One region of the Pseudofrankia sp. EUN1h genome, then DNA from elsewhere that is predicted to be linked to it. Evidence: riboswitches for the same ligand, from Rfam matches in the RefSeq annotation. Region 1 holds a riboswitch; the other holds the start of a gene.
The links. A riboswitch is a leader RNA that binds a small molecule or an ion and turns the genes downstream of it on or off. The one in region 1 is predicted to bind ZMP and ZTP.
Positions count from the first base shown of each region.

Region 2: another riboswitch for ZMP and ZTP. It lies ahead of BCD49_RS19860 (phosphoribosylaminoimidazolecarboxamide formyltransferase); the one in region 1 lies ahead of glyA (serine hydroxymethyltransferase).

Region 1 is NZ_MBLN01000063.1:109,556-113,094, reverse strand. Features, by position in the region: gene BCD49_RS40965 (alpha/beta hydrolase) at 1-1,597, shown strand, start outside; ZMP/ZTP riboswitch at 1,708-1,794, shown strand; gene glyA (serine hydroxymethyltransferase) at 1,907-3,169, shown strand; gene BCD49_RS23245 (aldehyde dehydrogenase family protein) at 3,254-3,539, opposite strand, start outside.
Region 2 is NZ_MBLN01000056.1:64,424-67,962, forward strand. Features, by position in the region: gene BCD49_RS19855 (carbon-nitrogen hydrolase family protein) at 1-847, shown strand, start outside; partial or broken gene BCD49_RS45140 (HhH-GPD-type base excision DNA repair protein) at 1,087-1,182, opposite strand; ZMP/ZTP riboswitch at 1,350-1,432, shown strand; gene BCD49_RS19860 (phosphoribosylaminoimidazolecarboxamide formyltransferase) at 1,467-2,612, shown strand; gene BCD49_RS19865 (nuclear transport factor 2 family protein) at 2,642-3,475, opposite strand.

The DNA of each region.
Region 1 (3,539 bases):
GGCCTGGACGGCGTGTGGCACGGGACTGGAATGCGCGACGCTGCCCGTCCCGCTGGACTACGCGCATCCCGGCAACGGGACGATCGATCTGGCGGTGATCCGCCGACCGGCGGGCGAACCGGCGCGGCGACTTGGATCCCTCGTCTACCTGGAAGGCGGCCCCGGGGTCTCCGGCGTCGACTCCATCCGGACGTACCCGGAGCTGTTCGACAAGGCGGTACGCGACCGGTTCGACATCGTCGGGTTCGACCAGCGGGGTGTCGGCGCGAGCGCGCCCGTCCGCTGCCTCACCGACCGGCAGAAGGCCAGCGAGCTGTCCGGCGGCGCCGTCGTTCCGCACCGGGCCGCCGGAGCCGGCGCGGGCGCGGGTGCCGGTGCGGGTGCCGGGGCCGGCGAGGAGATCGACGAGGACGTCGACCGGCTACCGGGCGGCTCTTCGGGCTCCTCCACGGCCGTCTCCCCGGACGTCGTCAGCCCGGCTCACGGCCCGTCCTCGTCGCCCGCCACGGCCGCGCCCGCCGGGCAGCCACCCGCCCGGGAGGGCGAGGTGCTGGCCGGCTTCGAGGACACCGCCGCGTCGGACCGGCTGGTCGCGCGGGGCTGCGAGCGCTGGAGCGCGACGCTGCTGCCGTACCTGTCGACCGAGTTCGCGGCCCGCGACCTCGACGTGCTGCGCGCCGCGCTCGGTGACGATCGGCTGACCGCCTACGGCGCCTCGTACGGCACGGAGCTGGGCGCCACCTACGCCCAGCTGTTCCCGACCCACATTCGCGCCATGGTCCTCGACGCGGTGGTCGACCCGAGGCTGTCCGCGAACAGTCCGTTCGCGGAGACCCGGTTGCAGGCCCTGGGCTTCGAGGCGGCCTTCAACGCCTTCCTCGCCAGCTGCGCGAGCGACCCGAACTGCGGCTTCGGCCACGGCGACCCCGGGGGCGCCTACGACCGGCTGATCGCCCGGCTCGCCAAGCACCCGATCTACGCACAGGGCAAGGACGCCGACAGGACCCGGCCGGTCGACGACTCGACCGCGATCACGGCCGTGCTCCAGCTGCTCTACAGCGAGGAGCAGTGGCCGATCCTCGCGGTCGCCCTGGAGCTGGCCGACGAGTTCAACGACGGCTCCGTGCTGCGGTCGCTGGCGGACCAGGGATCCGGACGGCGCCAGGACGGCACGTACGACAACTCCTTCGACGCGAACACCGCCATCAACTGCGCCGACCAGACCTATCCAGCCGACCTCGCCGTCTTCCGGCGGTTCGTGCGCGATCTCTCCCGGGAGGCCCCGCGCTTCGGATCGTCCCTGGCGCTCGGCGGCATGACGTGTGCCTTCTGGCCGGTCCCGTCCGCCGACCGTTACACCGGGCCGTTCCGGGCCGAGGGCTCGCCGCCGATCCTGCTGGTCGGCACCACCGGCGACCCGGCGACGCCGTACCCGGAGGCACGCTCGCTTGCCGGCCAGCTGGAGAACGCCGTCCTGCTGACGTGGCGCTCCTACACCCACGGCGCCTACGAGGGCCCCAGCACCTGCGTCCACAACGCCGTCAACCGCTACCTGATCGACCTGGTCACGCCCAAGCCCGGCACCGTCTGCTCCTGACCGCCGGACAGCCCCTGACCGCTCCCGACTGCTCCGACCGCTCCTGACCGCGTCGGTCCGGTGCCCCCGCCGGGCGTGGAAAGCTCGCCAGGGGCGGGCGGCTAGACTTCAGGCCAAGTCGTGACTGGCGTGCTGGGGTGGAATCAACCACCGGGGAGCGACCGATYGGCACGGCACCGTGCGCCTGGGTGTCACCGGCGGACAGCGCCTGCCCACAGTGCRCATCGTCCGTCGGCGGCCCATGCGGACGACCTACCGGCGACGTGTGGACGCGGACGGGCCGGGCAGCCACATCCCTGGAGGTCTCCCATGCACGAGCCAGCCATCAAACACCTCGTCAGCGCCGATCCGGAGATCGCTGACCTGGTCGAGTCCGAGGCACGGCGGCAGTACGAGAAGATCCGCCTGATCGCGTCGGAGAACTACGTCTCCACCGCCGTTCTCGAGGCGGCGGGCACGATCCTGACGAACAAGTACTCCGAGGGCTACGTCGGCAAGCGGTACTACGAGGGCCAGCAGTTCATCGACCCGATCGAGGCGCTGGCCATCGAGCGGGCCAAGTCGCTGTTCGGCGTCGAGCACGCCAATGTCCAGCCATACTCGGGCTCGCCGGCCAACCTCGCCATCTACCTGGCGTTCCTGCAGCCGGGCGACACCGTGATGGGCATGGCGCTGCCGATGGGTGGCCACCTCACCCACGGCTGGTCGGTCTCCGCGACCGGCAAGTGGTTCCGCTCGGTGCGTTACAACGTCCGCCAGGACACCGGCCGGGTCGACATGGACGAGGTCCGCCAGCTCGCGCTCGCCGAGCGCCCGAAGGTCATCTTCGCCGGTGGCACCGCGATCCCGCGCACGATCGACTTCCCGGCGTTCGCCGAGATCGCCCGCGAGGTCGACGCGGTCCTGGCCGCCGACATCGCGCACATCGCGGGCCTGATCGCCGGTGGCGCGCATCCGTCGCCGGTGGGCTACGCACCGGTCATCTCGACCACGACCCACAAGACGCTGCGCGGCCCGCGCGGCGCGATGCTGATGACCGACGCGGCCCACGCCTCGGCGATCGACAAGGCCGTCTTCCCCGGCCTGCAGGGCGGCCCGCACAACCACACCACCGCGGCGATCGCCGTCGCGCTGCGCGAGGCGGCGACGGCCGACTTCCAGACGTATGCCCACCAGATCGTCGCGAACGCGGCGGCGCTGGCCGAGGCGCTCACCGAGCGCGGCTTCGACCTGGTTTCCGGCGGCACCGACAACCACCTGATCCTCGTCGACCTCACCAGCAAGGGCATCGGCGGCAAGCCGGCCGCGAAGGCGCTCGACCGGGCCGGCATCGAGCTGAACTACAACACCGTCCCGTACGACACCCGCAAGCCGTTCGACCCGTCCGGGCTGCGCCTCGGCACCGCCGCGGTCACCACCCGCGGCATGGGCCCCGGGCAGATGCGCCAGATCGCCGCCTGGATCGACCAGGCCGTCAAGGCCGCCGCGGACGACGACGAGGCGGTCCTCGCCCAGATCGCCGGCGAGGTCCGCGACCTCACCGCCGGCTACCCCATGCCGGGCTGGGCGTAACCGCTCGCCAAGCAACGACGTATCCGGCCGCCAGGCGTCTCGCCTGGCGGCCGGCCGCCGTTCGTCTGCTGGCATCGAGCAGGCCTAATCCCGGATGACGGCCTTGGTGCGCATCAGGAACTCGCCGAGGTAGCCGTCGTGCGGAACGTTCGGGCGCATCCAGTACGTCGGGTGGTCGCCGAGGTAGACGTTGCTGATCGACGGGTCGTCGACCAGCCGGTCCACCAGCCCGGCGTCCTCGGTGATCGCCGTGAGCACCAGTGTGTCGCGCAGCGGCCCGGCGCCGTCCTTCGCCGACCACGGCGCCACCCAGACGCACGGGAAGCCCAGCTCGATGCCGGTCTGCGGCGCGTCGGCGCGGTCCACCTGG
Region 2 (3,539 bases), on a different contig from region 1:
AATCTCGGTCGCCCAGCTCGACGCGCCGACGGATCCGCGTGATGCCGAAGCGTTTCAACGGGTGGGCCACGACGTACGTCGTCTGATGACCGAGGCCCGCGATCAAGGCGCTCGCCTCATTCATTTCTGCGAGGGAGCACTCTGCTCGCCAAATAAGCGGATCCTGTCCAGCGATCCGACCACCATGGCCGACGCCGACTGGAGCCGCTTCGACTGGGCGGCCCAGCGCGGCCAGCTTGAGGCGATCAGGAAACACGCCGCGGCATTGCGGCTGTGGACAGTCGTCGGAGCCGTGCACCGACTCACCGAGCCACATCGTCCACACAACAGCCTTTACGTGATCGACGACCACGGCCATATCATCACCCGCTACGACGAACGGATGCTGTCCAACACCAAGGTCAGCTATTTGTACACACCCGGCATCAGTCCGATCACCTTCGACGTCGACGAGGTGCGGTTCGGGTGCGCGCTCGGCATGGAAAGCGTGTATCCGGAGCTGTTCGCCGAGTACGAGCGAGCCGACGTTCACTGCGTGTTGCTTTCCACCATGGACAATGGCACCACCTTCGGCCTGCAGACACAGGCGCATGCCAGCACCAACAGCTACTGGATCAGCTATGCCACGGTCGCCGTCGACGCGGCCGCCGCGCCGTCCGGAATCGCTGGGCCTGACGGTCACTGGGCGACCCGATGCGGACCGCACGCCACCTCGGCCATCGCCACCGTCGATATCGACCGCGAACATGAAAGCCTCGCGCGCCCCTGGCGCCGAACGGCCCGCGCCGGCAGGTACGCAACCGCGGTCGTCGACGACGATCCTCGAGCACAACGAAGCTCGCTCTAACACGAAGGTCTCGACGGGCGTGCCCGAAGCGTTTCGCCCATCCCGGGTAGACGCTTCGGGCGGGCGGCGCCGCCGCGGTGCGTGCCCTGACGCACCGGCGGCATCCTCCGCGCAGCCAGACGAAAGGCGAGGTCGCAGAAGCCCGTCGGCGAGTCCGGCCGTACTCCGGGCGCCGCCACGTTTCATTGTCGCCGATGCACGGATCGGGAGACGAGGCCCCAGCCGTTCCTTGTTTGTCCGACTTGCCGGTCGAGAACCATGCCGATCAGCAGCGCGAGCGGGTCATTGGTCAGCAGTTCGTCCGCCGCGTCGTTCTGGCTCAGGTGAAGTCCCACGTGAGTACGGTAGCCGGCCCTTGCGCGGCGGTCGCCTCGCCGCTGGCCAGATCACGGTGTTGTCGGTCAGCCACGTCCGTGAAAGGGCCACAGCAGGCCGCGACGGTGTCCGTCATCCGCCTTTCCCGCCGAGGACGGCCGCGGGCTGACGTGTGGCTGCTACATTTGCGCATGGCCGCTACTGGCGCGGGTGGATGACCACCGGGGAACGGCCGGAAGACCGTCGACGCCGACCGCCTGGGCCCGCGACGCGCAGATGACTCCGCGCGACGTGAGGACGGCCGATGGACCTGCGGTATGGCATGAACCCCCACCAGCAGCCGGCGACGGCCAACCCGGTCGACGACGCCAGCCCGCCGGTGCGGGTCCTGCACGGCCAGCCTTCCTACATCAACATGCTGGACGCGTTGGAGGCCTGGCAACTCGTCAGGGAGGCGGCCGATGCCCTGGGCCGGCCCGCGGCCGCCTCCTTCAAACATCTCTCACCCGCCGGTGCCGCACTCGCCGGGCCGCTCGACGAGACGATGACCGAGACCTACGGGCTCGGCGCGTCGCCGGTGGGGATGTTGACGAGCGCCTACGTGCGGGCCCGCGACACTGACCCGAAAAGCTCCTACGGCGACTTCGCCGCGGTTTCCGCCCCGGTCGACGCGGAGCTGGCCGTACTGCTGCGCCGACTGGTCTGCGACGGAATCGTCGCGCCCGGTTATGAGCCCGGGACCGTGGCGACCCTGTCCGCGAAGAAGAACGGCACGTTCCTGGTCCTGGAAGCCGACCCTGCCCACCGGCCGCCCGCCCGAGAGATCCGTGAGGTGCACGGGATGCGCTTCACCCAGACCTGGGACGACGCCGTGCCCAACCGGCAGACGCTGGCTGATGTCCGCGTCGGCACGGTGCCCGACCACGCCCTCGACGACCTGCTCCTTGGCCTGATCGTGGCCCGTCACACGCAGTCGAACTCGGTCGCCTACGTCCGAGGCGGGATGACGCTTGGCGTCGGCGCGGGCCAACAATCCCGGGTGGACTGCGTCCGCCTCGCCGGAGCGAAATCCGACACCTGGTGGCTACGCCGCCACCCCCGCGTCCGAGCGCTGCACATCGGCCAGAACCCGAAGATCCAAGATAGCATCAACGACGAGATTCAGTACCTCGACACTGGCGCCGCCGGTTCCGGCCTCCCACCCAGGCCTGGAGGGGCCCCGCCGTTGACCGCCCTGGAGCGCGCCCAGTGGCTGAGCCGGCTCGACGAGGTCAGCCTAGCTTCCGATGGCGCTCTGCCCTTCCCGGAAAACATCGTTCACGCCCGCCGTCACGGGGTGCGCTACGTGGCCGAACCCGGCGGATCAATCCGCTCCGCGGAGGTCATCGCCGCCTGTCACGATCAGGAGGTCGCCCTCGTCCACACCGGACTGCGCCTGTTCCGACACTGACGTTCTTTCGGTTTCCTCCAGCACCGAGTTCATGTCCCGACGGGACCGGTGCGAGCGCCCCACAGTTCCGCGATCCGTCCGTCGGCGACACGGATGACTTCGATGAGTTCTCCAGTGTTGTCGGTCAGCCGGGAGCGGATCATGGCGCGGTCGTCCTCGGCGACCAGGTCAACGACCTCCGTGCGCAGATCCGGTGCGGCTGTGCGCATGGCGAGCCACCGTTCCTTGACCATGCCGGGTCCACGGGACTGGAGCGGGTGACTGTAGAAGTCAGCGGTGAAGATCTCGTCGACCGCCGGTAGGTCGAGCGCGTTGAACGCCGCGTGCATGCGATGCGCCAGGCCCCGACTTGTCTGGGCCTTCGTCGGCCCGGCGGGTGCGCGGCCGGTGTCGTCCACGAGCGCCCGCGCCAGCGGCTCCAGCCGGCCGAAGGCTCMGGCCAGGCCGATGTGGTCGGCATAGTCGCGGGATTCGACGATCTGCCCGTCACGGACACGGACCACGAACACGCACGGCAGGGCGAACTCGCCGCGGTCGGCCATCCCGGTGTAGGTGAACTCCACGACGACCACCTCCGGATCCGCCGTCCGATGCACGGCCATCTCCGTCGGTGCGAACGACCGAACACCGGCTACTCGCCCGGCTGACCCGYCGAAGTGCTGGCGCAGCTCGGCACGAGTACGCAGCGGTTGATCACCCAACGGCGCAAACGGGTGCCGGACGTCGGTCCGCTCCCCGTACAGGCCGGCGAGCGCGTCGAGCTGACGCTCCCGCTCGTCCGGTGCGAGATCACCAGAAACCAGCCGGCTCACGCCGGCGGTGACCATGCGAACGATGTCGGCCGGGGCAGGTGTCGGTACCATCGAGCCTCCAAACGAAGTCGCGACTCCGCCAACAGTAGCGGAGTCTGGACTTCGTTTACAAGGG